Regions from separate parts of the Streptomyces sp. NPDC002580 genome, predicted to be linked through region 1. Evidence: riboswitches for the same ligand, from Rfam matches in the RefSeq annotation. Region 1 holds a riboswitch; the other holds the start of a gene.
What was found. Region 1 has a riboswitch for glycine ahead of gcvP (aminomethyl-transferring glycine dehydrogenase). Riboswitches for the same ligand answer to the same signal wherever they lie in the genome.
Positions count from the first base shown of each region.

Region 2: another riboswitch for glycine. It lies ahead of gcvT (glycine cleavage system aminomethyltransferase GcvT); the one in region 1 lies ahead of gcvP (aminomethyl-transferring glycine dehydrogenase).

Region 1 is NZ_JBIAQZ010000010.1:380,799-388,428, reverse strand. It holds gene ACFYW7_RS29840 (DNA polymerase IV) at 1-1,174, shown strand, start outside; gene ACFYW7_RS29835 (PRC-barrel domain-containing protein) at 1,096-1,467, opposite strand; glycine riboswitch at 1,582-1,677, shown strand; gene gcvP (aminomethyl-transferring glycine dehydrogenase) at 1,856-4,741, shown strand; gene ACFYW7_RS29825 (DUF5999 family protein) at 4,876-5,082, opposite strand; gene ACFYW7_RS29820 (hypothetical protein) at 5,456-6,040, opposite strand; gene ACFYW7_RS29815 (glutamate--cysteine ligase) at 6,582-7,630, shown strand, end outside.
Region 2 is NZ_JBIAQZ010000012.1:34,313-41,942, reverse strand. It holds gene ACFYW7_RS31710 (ABC transporter permease) at 1-992, opposite strand, end outside; gene ACFYW7_RS31705 (enhanced serine sensitivity protein SseB C-terminal domain-containing protein) at 1,554-2,342, opposite strand; gene ACFYW7_RS31700 (enhanced serine sensitivity protein SseB) at 2,571-3,347, opposite strand; gene ACFYW7_RS31695 (AAA family ATPase) at 3,390-4,079, opposite strand; glycine riboswitch at 4,328-4,427, shown strand; gene gcvT (glycine cleavage system aminomethyltransferase GcvT) at 4,575-5,693, shown strand; gene gcvH (glycine cleavage system protein GcvH) at 5,850-6,227, shown strand; gene glyA (serine hydroxymethyltransferase) at 6,239-7,498, shown strand.

The DNA.
Region 1 (7,630 bases):
GGAGGCGGGCGGGACGGCCTGGGACGAGGTCTCGGCGCGGCTGGCCGCCTCAAGACTGCGCGCGGACATCCGGGCGGTCACGGGGCTCACGGGGTCGGTGGGGCTGGCCGCCTCCAAGATGCTGGCGAAGATCGCCTCGGAGCAGGCCAAACCCGACGGCCTCGTGCTGATCGAACCGGGTACCGAGCGTGCGCTGCTGGCACCGATGTCGGTGCGGACGCTGCCGGGCGTCGGGCCCGCCACGGGCGACCATCTGCGGCGGGCCGGGATCACCACCGTCGGGGAACTCGCCGAGGCGGGAGAGGACGAGCTCGTACGGATGCTGGGGAAGGCTCACGGGCACGCGCTGTTCGCGATGGCGCTGGCCCACGACGACCGGCCCGTGGTGGCCGAGCGGGAGACCAAGTCGGTGTCGGTCGAGGACACCTACGACGTGGACATCCACGACCGGGTCCGGGTGGAGCTGGAGGTGGCGAGGCTCGCCGACCGGTGTGTGCGGCGGTTGCGCGGGGCCGGGCTGTCGGGGCGGACCATCGTGCTGAAGGTGCGCAGGTACGACTTCTCGACGCTGACCCGGTCCGAGACGCTGCGGGGACCCACGGACGATCCCGGGGTCGTACGGGAGGCCGCCGGGCGGCTGCTCGAGGGGGTGGACACGACCGGCGGCGTCCGCCTGCTGGGGGTCGGGGTCTCCGGACTCGCGGACTACACGCAGGAGGACCTGTTCGCCCAGGCCCAGGCCTCCGCCCTGGGGGAGGCGCCTGCCGACGAGCAGTCCGCGGACGAGCCGGCCGAGCGGACTCCCGCGGAGGAGGAGCCCGCCGAGCGGCGCTGGCCCTCGGGGCACGACGTCCGGCACGCCGAGCACGGGCACGGGTGGGTGCAGGGGAGCGGGCTGGGGCGGGTCACGGTGCGGTTCGAGACGCCGTACTCCGAACCGGGGCGGGTGCGCACGTTCCGGACCGACGATCCACGACTCGTACCGGCGGATCCGCTGCCCCTGGTGGAGTGGAGACCCGAGGAGGCCCAGGGGCCGCCGGAGGGGTCCGGGCCGACGGCGCCGGACCTCGGGACGGGGGTTCCCGATCCGGGGTCTCAGGCGTCCTCCGAGCCCGCGAGCCGGCCGAAGTCCCGGTCCGGCGGCGGGGGCGGGGACGCCACGTCGAGACCGTAGTGGTGGTAGAGCTGGAGCTCTTGTTCGGGGGAGAGATGGCGGCCCACGCCGAAGTCGGGGGCGTCCTTGATCAGGGCGCGGTCGAAGGGAATCCGCAGGGTCCCCTCGACGACCTCGCTGGGCTCCAGGGGCACGAAGGCGTCCCTGCTGAACAGCCCGGTGCGTATGGCGGCCCACTCCGGTACGCCGGTCGCGTCGTCGAGATAGACCTCGTCGATCGTGCCGATCTTGGTGCCGTTGCGGTCGAACGCCTTGCGGCCGATCAGGTTGCGCGGATCGATGTCGGTCTGCACGGGCCCTCCACGTGTCGCAAAACTCATCCGTAAGCACTACAAAAGAGCACATTGGGGAAGGCGGCCACTCGAAGGCCGGTGTCTTGTCCCCGCTGGTAGGCTGGCGGTGGCTGCTGATCCCGTGCGGGAGAGTCCTCCAGACTTCACCGGAGGCGCCGAAGGAGCAAATCCTCCCCAGAATCTCTCAGGCTCACGTACCGCACGGACGAGGTCACTCTGGAAAGCAGAGCGGGTGTCGATTGCCTCCGCTCTCACCGACGGTGAAAGCCGGGTCGTCCACGGACGGTCCGGTGAAGCTCTCAGGTCGAGATGACAGAGGGGGAGGCCGTCGGGGTACCCGTGCCGGGGTGCCCCTCGAAGGTCGCGTCAGACCAGGAGGCCTCCGCAAATGACCGCCCATCGCATTCCGCTCTCCGAGCTCGAACAGGGAATCCCCTTCGAGCAGCGCCACATCGGGCCCGACTCCGAAGCACGGGCCAAGATGCTCGCGCACGTCGGATACGGCTCGCTCGACGAGCTGACGGCCGCCGCGGTGCCGGACGTGATCAAGAACGCCGAGGCACTGAAGCTGCCGGCCGCGCGCACCGAGGCCGAGGTGCTCGCCGAGCTCCGCTCCCTCGCCGACCGCAACCAGGTGCTCGGCTCGATGATCGGCCTCGGTTACTACGGCACGTTCACGCCGCCGGTGATCCTGCGCAACGTCATGGAGAACCCGGCCTGGTACACCGCGTACACGCCGTACCAGCCGGAGATCTCGCAGGGCCGTCTCGAGGCGCTGCTGAACTTCCAGACCGTCGTCGCCGAGCTGACCGGACTGCCGACCTCCGGTGCCTCGCTGCTCGACGAGGGCACCGCCGCCGCCGAGGCGATGGCGCTGTCCCGCCGTATGGGCAAGAACAAGAAGGGCCTCTTCCTGGTCGACGCGGACGCGCTGCCGCAGACCGTCGCCGTCATAGAGACCCGGGCCGAGCCGACCGGTGTCGAGGTCGTCGTCGCCGACCTCGGCGAGGGCATCCCGGCGGACCTCGCCGGGCGCGAGATCAACGGTGTGCTGATCCAGTACCCCGGCGCCTCCGGTGCCGTACGTGACCTCAAGCCGGTCATCGAGCAGGCGCACGAGCTGGGCGCGGTCGTCACCGTCGCCGCCGACCTGCTCGCGCTGACCCTGCTGACCTCGCCCGGCGAGCTCGGAGCGGACATCGCGGTCGGCACGACGCAGCGCTTCGGTGTGCCGATGGGCTTCGGCGGTCCGCACGCCGGCTACATGGCGGTGCGCGAGAAGTTCGCGCGCAGCCTCCCCGGCCGGCTGGTCGGTGTGTCCGTGGACGCCGACGGGAACAAGGCGTACCGACTCGCCCTGCAGACGCGTGAGCAGCACATCCGTCGCGAGAAGGCGACCAGCAACATCTGCACGGCCCAGGTGCTCCTCGCCGTGATGGCCGGCATGTACGCCGTCTACCACGGTCCCGAGGGCCTGCGGACCATCGCCCGGCGTACCCACCGCTACGCCACGGTCCTGGCCGCCGGCCTGACCGCGGGCGGAGTCGAGGTCGTGCACGGCGCGTACTTCGACACGCTCACCGTGCGGGTCCCGGGCCGGGCCGCCGAGATCGTGGCCGCCGCCCGTGAGCACGGCGTCAACCTCCACCCCGTCGACGCCGACCACGTGTCGATCTCGTGCGACGAGACGACCACCCGTGACCAGCTGGCCGCCGTGTGGACCGCCTTCGGTGTCGACGGTGACGTCGAGGCGCTGGACGCGACCACGGCGGACACCCTGCCGTCGGCGCTGCTGCGCGCCGACGAGTACCTGACGCACCCGGTCTTCCACCAGTACCGCTCCGAGACGGCGATGCTGCGCTACCTGCGCCGGCTCTCCGACCGCGACTACGCGCTCGACCGCGGCATGATCCCGCTGGGCTCCTGCACCATGAAGCTCAACGCGACCACCGAGATGGAACCGGTCACCTGGCCCGAGTTCGGGCAGCTGCACCCCTTCGCGCCCGCCGAGCAGGCCCAGGGCTATCTGACCCTGATCCACGAGCTGGAGGACCAGCTCGCCGAGGTCACCGGATACGACAAGGTGTCGCTCCAGCCCAACGCCGGGTCGCAGGGCGAACTGGCCGGTCTGCTGGCCGTGCGCGGCTACCACCGCGCCAACGGCGACGACCAGCGCACGATCTGCCTCATCCCGTCCTCCGCGCACGGCACCAACGCCGCCAGCGCCGTGATGGCCGGCATGAAGGTCGTCGTCGTGAAGACGGCGGACGACGGTGAGATCGACGTCCAGGACCTGCGCGCCAAGATCGAGCAGTACCGCGACGAGCTCTCGGTGCTGATGATCACGTACCCCTCGACGCACGGTGTGTTCGAGGAGCACGTCGCCGACATCTGCGCCCAGGTGCACGAGGCGGGCGGTCAGGTCTACGTCGACGGCGCCAACCTCAACGCCCTGGTGGGCCTCGCCAAGCCGGGCCACTTCGGCGGCGACGTCTCGCACCTCAACCTGCACAAGACCTTCTGCATCCCGCACGGCGGCGGCGGCCCGGGCGTCGGCCCGGTCGGTGTGCGCGCCCACCTGGCGCCGTACCTGCCGAACCACCCGCTCCAGCCCGAGGCCGGTCCGAAGACCGGTGTCGGCCCGATCTCGGCCGCTCCCTGGGGCTCGGCGGGCATCCTGCCCATCTCCTGGTCGTACGTCCGGCTGATGGGCGGCGAGGGCCTCAAGCGCGCCACACAGGTGGCCGTGCTCTCCGCCAACTACATCGCCAAGCGTCTGGAGCCGCACTACCCGGTGCTGTACACCGGCCCCGGCGGTCTGGTCGCGCACGAGTGCATCATCGACCTGCGCCCGCTCACCAAGGCGACCGGCGTGAGCGTCGACGACATCGCCAAGCGCCTCGTCGACTACGGCTTCCACGCGCCGACGATGTCGTTCCCCGTGGCCGGCACGCTGATGATCGAGCCGACCGAGTCCGAGGACCTGGGCGAACTCGACCGGTTCTGCGACGCGATGATCGCGATCCGCGCCGAGATCGAGAAGGTCGGTTCCGGCGAGTGGACGGCGGACGACAACCCGCTGCGCGGGGCGCCGCACACGGCCGCCGCGCTCGGTGGCGACTGGGACCACCCGTACAGCCGCGAGGAGGCCGTCTTCCCGGCCGGTGTCTCGGCCGCCGACAAGTACTGGCCGCCGGTGCGCCGCATCGACCAGGCGTACGGCGACCGGAACCTCGTCTGCTCCTGCCCGCCGCTGGACGCCTACGAGGACTGATCAGCGCTCGGAACGTGGACGCCTACCCTGAGTAGTCGTCCTCGGGCATGCGTCGGGGCCGGTTCGGAGAGTACGTCTCCGGGCCGGCCCCTCGTGTGTCTGGGCGGCCTGTCGGGGCCACCCGGTCGTGCGGCTCAGGCGGCCGTCATCACCTGTGCGCCGCCCAGCGGGCGGTGCGGGGCGATGATCTGGCCGTCGGGCAGGAGCTCACCGGTGTCCTCGAAAAGCAGAACGCCGTTGCACAGCAGGCTCCATCCCTGCTCCGGGTGGTGCGCCGCGAGGCGGGCGGACTCCCGGTCGGCTGATTCGGCTGAGGGACACGGTGGCTGGTGCTGGCACATGGATGGGATCTTTCGCTGGGTCGAGTCGTGAGTGATGGCTGTGGTGTCTGTCTCGCGGCTTGAAGTGCTCATGGCCGCCCCCCGTTGATGTGTGGTCTGGACCCAGTGTTGCCCCACGGGCGTGAATCCGCAGGGATTTGAGGGCACCGCTTCTCACAGGTTGATGACGCAGCACCCGTGCGGAGGGTTCACCTCAACTGCGGTGTCCTTTCGGGTGGTTCGAGCTGGCCGGATGGGACTAGTCCGGTGGGGCCCGGGGCGGGTTTCCCCTCGTACGAGCGGTGTCGGCCCCTGATGAGCGAGCGGGTTCCCGGGCCGGCGCGGCAGTGTGCCCCGCGGCCGGGTGACGGCCGCGGGGCACGGGTGTGAAGGCTCAGGCGGGTGAGCTGAGCAAGGGGGCGGGGGTGACCCGGTGGGTGAGGACGGGCAGCAGTTCGGCGACCCGGTGCGGGCGGTGCGCGGCGATGCCGGGTGGGGCGGGTGCGAGCGGGACCAGGAGGTCGGTCGCCGCCGGGTGGCCGGTGGCGCCGTCCGCCGTGCAGTCGCCGTGCAGCCAGAGGGTCAGCATGTACAGCTCGGGTACGGACAACAGGCGTGCCTGGTAAGGCTGTTGCATGGTCTCGGCCTGGCGTACGGCACGTTCGGTGGCGGCGATGTAGGGGCCTTCGAAGAAGCGCGAGAAGGCCCAGCCGTCGGGGGTCAGCATGGTGTCGGCCGCGGCCACCGCGCGGTCGCCGCAACGGATCAGGAAACGCCACCCGGCGAGCCGGGTGGTGGAGGCGCCTTCGGGAGTGATGCGATCCAGGACGTGGACGGGCAGCGGGAGTTCGGGGGTGGCGGGTCCCTGTGCCAGGCGCAGGGACGGGGTTCGGGCTTCGCGGACAGCGGTGGGGGAACCGAGTGCCGTGAGGACGGTGCGCAGGGCGGGCGCGGGAGCCGGGGGTACGTGCAGCGGCATGGTGGGTCGCCTCTCATTCGACAGGCACAGTGGCGCGAGGGCGGGGGCGGACGGCGCTGTCAGCTCTCGGGTCAGAGGGGCGAGGGGTCTGGATCTGCCGACAGGTTGTCGCCTGCCGTCGTGACCGAGACGACAGGACCTAGGACCGCGAGCGCCAACTCTCTGCCTCGGTAGCGGAGTTTATACGACGCGTGTTCAGCCGGTGTTTCGTCTAGGCGGCCCGAATATGAAGCGCAAGGCTCAATTAGGTCGATGAAACGAGAGGTTCATCCCGATTCTGTGCGATCGAATCGCGATGACCTCGGAATACTGCGCGGCAGCGGACGGCCGATTCACGTCGGTGCTTTTCGCGAGATCATCACAGGCGGTAAACTTGCGTATTGCTTCATGCCTGGTGAATGTGCCCGGGGGCCGGAGTCCAGCGTAGCGGCCGAAGAGCGCGGGCGGGACGTTATGGATCGTGTTGCCTGGGCATCATCCTCCGTGACCCGGGACGCCCAGGGCCGAGCATCGGCCTGCCCATCCGAGGAGGGACGCTTCGATGGGGGAGAAGGTCGTGGCAGGAACGTTCGGCCTGTCCGATCGGCAGCGCTACCGCGACAAGCTCCGGCAGTGTCTGACGGGGCTGGAGCGACTGCTGGAGGAGAAGAGGTTCGATCGCCCGAAGAACCTGATGGGGCTGGAGATCGAATTGAATCTCGCAGGGCCCGACGGCCTGCCCAGAATGATGAATGGGCAAGTTCTGGAAAGGATTGCGAGCCGCGACTTCCAAACAGAACTCGCCATGTTCAACCTGGAAGTCAACATAGCCCCACACCGCTTGGGCGGCCGCGTATTCGACCGGCTCGCCGAGGAGATCCGCACCTCGCTCGCCTACGCGCATCGGAAAGCCAGCGAGGTCGACGCCGGAATCGTGATGATCGGTATTCTCCCGACGCTGGGACAGGACGACCTGGTGTCCTCGAACCTGTCGGACGTCGACCGTTACACGCTGCTCAACGACCAGATCGTCGCCGCGCGCGGAGAGGACTTCGAACTCGACATCGACGGTGTGGAGCGGCTGGTCTGCCGGTCGGGGTCCATCGCCCCCGAAGCCGCCTGTACGTCGGTGCAGTTGCACCTCCAGGTCACGCCGGGCCGGTTCGCGGACGTGTGGAACGCGGCGCAGGCCGTCGCCGCGGCGCAGGTGGCGGTCGGGGCCAACTCGCCCTTCCTGTTCGGGCGCGAGCTGTGGCGGGAGTCGAGGCCCCCGCTCTTCCAGCAGTCCACCGACACCCGGCCGCCGGAACTGCAGGCGCAGGGGGTCAGGCCGCGCACATGGTTCGGGGAGCGGTGGATCTCGTCGGCGTACGACCTCTTCGAGGAGAACCTGCGGTTCTTCCCGCCGCTGCTGCCCATCTGCGACGAGGAGGAGCCGCTCGGCGTCCTCGACCTCGGGGGCGTACCCAAGCTCGCCGAACTCGTGCTGCACAACGGCACGGTGTACCGCTGGAACCGGCCGGTGTACGGCATCGCCGACGGCGTCCCGCACCTGCGCGTCGAGAACCGGGTGCTGCCCGCGGGCCCGACGGTCACGGACGTCATCGCCAA
Region 2 (7,630 bases), on a different contig from region 1:
GGGTCCAGCGCGTCACGCACGCCGTCACCGAAGAGGTTGAAGGCAAGAACGGTGATGAAGATCGCCACGCCCGGGACCACCATGTACATCGGGTCCGATTCGTAGTAGTCCATCGCGTTCGAGAGCATCTGTCCCCAGGAAGCCGTGGGCGGCTTGACGCCCACGCCCAGGAAGCTGAGCGCCGCCTCGGTGAGGATGTTGGTGGGGATCATCATCGTCGTGTACACGATGATCGGGGCGACCAGGTTCGGCAGCAGTTCCTTGAACAGGATGTACAGCCGCCCGGCGCCCAGGGATCGGGCGGCCTCGACGTACTCGCGCTCACGCATCGAGAGCGTCTGGCCGCGCACCACTCGCCCGATGTAGGGCCAGCCGAAGAAGCCGATGACCAGGATCATCACGAACACACGCACGCTGGAGCCGGTCAGGCCGAGCATCGTGTTGGGCATCACGGAGACCAGCGCGATGATGAACAGGAGCTGCGGGAAGGCCAGCAGGCCGTCCATGACGCGGCTGATGAGCGAGTCGACCCAGCCGCCGAAGAAGCCGGCGAGGATTCCGAGGACGGTGCCGAGCACGATGGCGACGACCGCGGAGAGGAAGCCGACGAGCAGGGAGATCTGGGCGCCGTAGAGCATGCGCGCGAAGATGTCGCGGCCGTTCACGGGCTCGACGCCCAGCAGGTGGTCACCGCTGATGCCGCCCAGCGACCCCGTGGGGGTACCGAAGAGCGGATCGATCATGTCCTCGTGGTAGAGGTCCGGGTCCTGTCCGACCAGGTTGGTGAGCACCGGCGCGAGCAGGGAGATCAGGATCAGGGCGAGCACGACCGCGCCGCCGGTGAGGGCGAGCTTGTCCCGCTTCAGGCGCTCCCAGGCGATCCGGCCCAGGGAACGTCCCTGTACGGCCTTTTCGTCGGCGGTGGCGACCGCCGCTTCCTCGGCCGCGCTCGGGGCCGCTTCCGCGGTCGGCTCGTGCAATGGTGCCGTCATCTGGCAGGGACCCCTCTCAACCGGCGGTAGCCGGCCCGCGCTTGCCGCTTGTAGCGGCGTGATCAGTCCGTCGTACTTCAGGGGTTAAACCCCTGGAGCCGGAAGTCTTCAATGTTTTGGCGATCTGTTGCCAGGCTTGGCGGCGAATGGATGCGCAAACGTGATGCCATCTGGGAGGTTCCGTTATCCGGACGGTGGATATCAACCATCGAACTGTCGCAACCGGGACATACGGGCTCACAGTTGGGCAACGTCACCCACGTTCACGCCAAATCACCACAGGCCCTCTTCAGGCCGTCCATGGATCAGGATCGGCCATGCTTTGCCACGCGAAGACCAAGAGAGCGGCAATGAGACGTACGTCATGCAAAAAAAAATGAAATGCGCACGCCACGCCGAAAAAGCCTCGACCAGCCACGATGAGCCACCGGCCGCCTTCGTCACCGACAGCCGCGAACCGGTGACACGGCAACGCCGCCCCACTCTTGTCGAGGAGGACGGCGTTCCTTCGTTCCCGCGGCGGCCCGATCGCGTGGAGCGTCCGCCTTCGGTGCGGTCCGGTCAGTACGCGGCACCGCGCGGCGACGGCCCGCCGTACCCGCGGACCGGAGCCGCGTGGGCCTCACGGTCGTAGAACGGCCGGGCGTTGGCCCGCAGCCACATCGCCACCGGGTCGAACTCGTCCGACATCGCGACGGTGGAGACGGGCAGTCCGTCCGGAACCGCGCCGATGGACTGCTGCATCATCGCCCGCACCGAGTCGACGGCGGGCGGCGAAGTGTCGTACACGTCAAGGCCGATGGCCAGGTACGGCGCCCCGAGCGTCGGCTGGACCCAGGCCCGGCGCAACGAGCGCACGGCCGGGGTGAGATGGGCGTTCTGCGTGATCAGGGCGTAGAACTGCGGGATCTCGATGGCCGGTTCGGAGAGCCGGAGCGGGCCCGCGGGCTGCCGCTCCAGACCGGTGGCGATCCGGCGCAGATCCAGCCAGGGAATGCCGAGACCGCCGCCGGGGGCGTGCGGGTTGAGCCAGAGCCCGAACTGGTCGGGGTACAGGGTGCGGGCGACGTCCAGCCCGTCGACCACCTCGTACGAGCGGTTCCAGCCACTGGCCGAGAGCTCCTGGGCCGAGGTGACGCAGGGCGCGTACCCGAAACCGTCCACCTGCATGTTCCCGTACTGGGCGTCCGGGGATCCGGCCTGGCCGTGCCACAGCAGCATCCACACCTGGCCGGACGACGGGGTCGCGAGCGCGCGAAGGAGCGCCTCGTAGGCGTCGTAACGCCCGGGCGTCACCTGGCGCAGCATGTGCTCGACCTGCCCGGCCGCGGCCGTGCCCGACGCGCTCACCCTCAACCGCCCCTTCGCGAACAATTCACGACCAACTCATCCATTCCGCCCCAGACGTCGGTGACGAACGTGCGTCAACGCCTCGACCGGGCCATGAAACCAGCTTATGCGGCGATCGCGCTCCGTCGGGGGAAGCGGTCGACAGCCGAGACCCGCCGTCCCGGGCGGGCCGTGCCCCGCCCCCTCCCGGGCCGCGTGGTCGCCCGCGCGTCCCGGGACGGTGCCGGGTCAGTGACCGTGCTGGTAGAAGGGGCGCACCTGGTCCCGCATCCAGTCGCCGACCGGGTCCTGCGTCACGTCGAGGAGGACCAGGTTCACCGGAATGTTCATCGGGACGCGGCCGAGGGCTCGGCCGAGGGCGTCCAGGGGGAGCGTCCGGGCCTCGCCCTCCCACAGTGAGAGTTCGACGCCGACGAACATGACCGGATCGCCGCCCTCGATGCTGGCCAGACAGCGGCGGGCGCTCAGGACCACGCCGGTCCCGGCGAACTCGGCCGAGGCCGCGGCGAGGAAGTCCATCGGGTCCTCCTGCCAGTCGGGCTCGAAGAGCCGCACCCGGCCGCCGGCGGCCGACCCGTCCAGCGGGGACCGCCCGGCCCGGCACAACTCGGCGACGGCGGGCGGCGGCAGCGGAACGCCCACCACCCCGTCCGGGTTGACCGCGATGCCGACCTGCGGGGGAAGCCCGCGGGCGAACTCCACCGCGGGCGCGATCGTGTAGGCCATGTGGCCGCCGGTGACCTGACGGAACTGTTCCTCGGAGCTGAAGACGGGGACGTACGCCTGGCCCCCCAGCTCCATCGTGGGCAGATCGAGCGGGCCGCTCCGCGGGCCGCCGCCGTTGGGCAGCGGCACCCAGACGAAGCTGCGACCGAGCACCTCGACGATGCGAGCGCCCGTCGAAGGTCCCGCGGGCATGCCGAGGGACGCGGAGAGCACCTCCTCCAGTTCGTTGCCGGGCCAACCGCCGTGCGGGTGGGGGTGCGCCTGTGCCGGGAAGTCCATCTGTCTACCGCCTGCTTCGAACCACTGTTCCGGCTGGAAAGATTAGTGGGCCACCGCGTCCGGTCCATGGCCGAAGTCGATCCTGCGCAGCACGTCCGCCGCGTCCCGGTCGATGAGCACCGCCGAACCGCACCCCTCGGGCAGGTCGCCCTTCTCCACGGAGCGCAGCAGCCGGGCGAGCGCGCCGCGATGGCGCGCGAAGGCGTAGCGCGAGACGCCCCGGCCCCGCTCGCGCTGGCCGTCGAGGGCGGTGTCCGGCGTGACGTCGAGCAGCAGCAGGTGCAGCGCGCCGCCGCGGCGCCGGGCCTCGCGGGCGAGCCAGCGGCGCACCCAGGCCTGGGTGCCGCAGTCGTGCACGACGACTCCGCCCGCTCCGCGCAGCGCGCGGCGCAGACCGGCGTAGTGCGAGAGGCGGACGAGGGGGCGGTAGACCGCGTACGGCAGCAGGCGGGCCATCCGGCCGTCCCAGCGGTCGCGGGTGTCCTGCGAGTCGACGCGCGTGCCGTGGACGGCCCGCCGCATGAGCGTCGACTTGCCGCTGCCGGGCAGTCCGGTGACCACGACGAGGTCGCGCTCCCCGAAGTGGAGTCCGTGCGGGCTGTGGCCCGCACGGTCGCGCAGGTCCCGGACGACGGCCGCCGAGAACAGGCCGCACGCCTCCCGGGCCGTCGCTCCGGGCTGCTCGGGCAGCGCGAGTCCCGAGGCCGTCGCGTACGCCGTGGTCCTGTTCACCGTGACCGTCCTCCCCTTGGATGTGGAGTCCCATCCCCGTCGAGTGTAAAGAGAAGGTAATACGTGGCGCTTCCCATTTCGGTGCACGGACTGCCACAGGCCGGTCACAGATGCGGACCGCCGGGTCCGCACCCCACCGGGCACGGACCGCCGGGACCGGACGGCTCCGGACCGGAGCCGCCGGGAGCCGACTGCCGGGACCCGGCAGCGCGTGCAATGATGGCCGCGCCAACTGCATACCGGCCGCTTGAATCCGCGCGGGAGAGTCCTGGGTAGTACGTGTACCCGGGCGCCGAAGGAGCAAGTCCCTCCCTTGAATCTCTCAGGCCCCGTTACCGCGCGGGCGAGGCACATCTGAAAAGCGGGCCGCTGACCAGTGGCTCCACCCAAGGTGCAAATCAGGACCACCATTTCGTGGGGTCTTGATGAACCTCTCAGGTTCCGATGACAGATGGGGAGGAACGACCTCGCCGTCATGCCTTGGGAGCCAGACCGATGAGCAGCAACGCACCCCGTCACACCGCGCTCGATGCCCTGCATCGTTCGCTGGGCGCGACGATGACCGACTTCGCAGGCTGGGACATGCCCCTGCGCTACGGATCCGAGCGCGACGAGCACCTCGCCGTCCGCACGAAGGCCGGCCTCTTCGACCTCTCCCACATGGGCGAGATCACCGTCACGGGCCCGCAGGCCGCCGAGCTCCTCGCCTTCGCGCTGGTCGGCAACATCGCCACCGTGGGCGTCGGCCGCGCCCGCTACACGATGATCTGCCAGGCCGACGGCGGCATCCTGGACGACCTGATCGTCTACCGGTTGGCCGAGCACACGTACATGGTCGTCGCGAACGCCTCCAACGCCCAGGTGGTGCTGGACGCCCTGACCGAGCGCGCGGCCGGTTTCGACGCGGTCGTGCGCGACGACCGTGACGCGTACGCGCTCATCGCCGTGCAGGGACCCGAGTCCCCCGGCATCCTCAAGTCGATCACCGACGCCGACCTCGACGGCCTGAAGTACTACGCGGGCCTGCCGGGCACGGTGGCCGGCGTTCCGGCCCTGATCGCCCGCACCGGCTACACCGGCGAGGACGGCTTCGAGCTGTTCGTCGCCCCCGCCGACGCCGAGAAGGTGTGGCAGGCGCTGACCGACGCGGGCACCCCCGCCGGGCTGGTCCCCTGCGGTCTGTCCTGCCGCGACACGCTGCGCCTGGAGGCCGGCATGCCGCTGTACGGGCACGAGCTGACCACCTCGCTGACCCCCTTCGACGCCGGCCTCGGACGGGTCGTGAAGTTCGAGAAGGAGGGCGACTTCGTGGGGCGCGCCGCGCTCGAGGAGGCCGCAGCCCGTGCCGAGCAGAACCCGCCGCGGGTCCTCGTCGGCCTGATCGCCGAGGGGCGTCGCGTGCCGCGCGCCGGGTACTCGGTCGTCGCCGGCGGCGAGGTGATCGGCGAGATCACCTCCGGTGCCCCCTCCCCCACGCTGGGCAAGCCGATCGCGATGGCGTACGTCGACGCCGCGCACGCCGCACCGGGCACCCCCGGTGTCGGCGTGGACATCCGGGGCAGTCACGAGCCGTACGAGGTCGTGGCGCTGCCGTTCTACAAACGCCGGAAGTGACACTGGTCCGCAAGGGCCGGACACCACACGGACGTCCACCGGGCACCGGGACCGACAGGCGACCCGACGGACTCCGGACGTGACCCCGGGCACATCCGCCCGGGTCACCCACGCTTCCCTCCATCTGCACCCACCGCGTACAGGAGAATTCAGGCCATGAGCAACCCCCAGCAGCTGCGCTACAGCAAGGAGCACGAGTGGCTGTCCGTCGCCGAGGACGGCGTCGCGACGGTCGGCATCACCGAGTTCGCGGCCAACGCGCTCGGCGATGTCGTCTACGCCCAGCTCCCCGAGGTCGGTGAGACGGTGACCGCGGGCGAGTCCTGCGGCGAGCTGGAGTCGACCAAGTCGGTCAGCGATCTGTACTCCCCGGTGAACGGCGAGGTCGTCGAGGCCAACCAGGACGTGGTGGACGACCCGTCGCTGGTGAACACCGCGCCCTTCGAGGGCGGCTGGCTGTTCAAGGTCCGCGTCGCCGACCAGCCGGAGGACCTGATGTCCACCGACGAGTACACCGCCTTCACCGCCGGCTGAGGAGTCACCGCATGTCACTTATGAACACCCCCCTCCACGAGCTGGACCCGGACGTCGCCGCCGCCGTCGACGCCGAGCTGCGCCGTCAGCAGTCCACCCTGGAGATGATCGCCTCGGAGAACTTCGCTCCGGTCGCGGTCATGGAGGCCCAGGGCTCGGTCCTGACCAACAAGTACGCCGAGGGCTACCCGGGCCGCCGCTACTACGGCGGCTGCGAGCACGTCGACGTGGCCGAGCAGATCGCCATCGACCGGGTCAAGGAGCTGTTCGGCGCCGAGTACGCCAACGTGCAGCCCCACTCGGGCGCCTCCGCCAACCAGGCCGCGCTGTTCGCGCTGGCCCAGCCCGGCGACACGATCCTCGGCCTGGACCTGGCGCACGGCGGTCACCTGACCCACGGCATGCGTCTGAACTTCTCGGGCAAGCAGTTCAACGTGGTCGCGTACCACGTGGACGAGGCCGGTCTGGTCGACATGGCCGAGGTCGAGCGGCTCGCCAAGGAGCACCGCCCGAAGGTCATCATCGCGGGCTGGTCGGCGTACCCGCGCCAGCTCGACTTCGCCGAGTTCCGCCGGATCGCGGACGAGGCCGGCTCCTTCCTGTGGGTCGACATGGCCCACTTCGCGGGTCTGGTCGCGGCCGGTCTGCACCCCAACCCGGTGCCGTTCGCGGACGTGGTCACCTCCACCACGCACAAGACGCTCGGCGGTCCCCGCGGCGGGATCATCCTCGCGAAGAAGGACTTCGCGAAGAAGCTGAACTCCTCGGTCTTCCCGGGCTTCCAGGGCGGCCCGCTGGAGCACGTGATCGCGGCCAAGGCCGTCTCCTTCAAGGTCGCCGCCTCGGAGGACTTCAAGGAGCGCCAGCAGCGCACGCTGGACGGCGCCCGCATCCTGGCCGAGCGCCTGGTCCGGGACGACGTGAAGGCCGTCGGCGTGGACGTCCTGTCCGGGGGCACGGACGTGCACCTGGTCCTGGTCGACCTGCGCGACTCCGAGCTGGACGGGCAGCAGGCCGAGGACCGCCTCCACGAGGTCGGCATCACGGTCAACCGCAACGCCATCCCGAACGACCCGCGCCCGCCGATGATCACCTCCGGTCTGCGCATCGGCACGCCCGCCCTCGCCACCCGCGGCTTCACGGCCGAGGACTTCACCGAGGTCGCGGACATCATCGCCGAGACGCTGAAGCCGTCCTACGACACGGAGGCCCTCAAGGTCCGCGTGTCCGCTCTGGCCGACAAGCACCCGTTGTACCCCGGCCTGAAGTAGTTTCGTATGCTCTAAGTCGTACGTTTACATCTGCACGGTCTCTTTCGTTCAGATGTCCGGGGCACCGCGCACACTGGAAGCAGAGCGCGGTGCCCCGTTCCATGCAGTCCCGCACCACCTCCGTCGGACAAC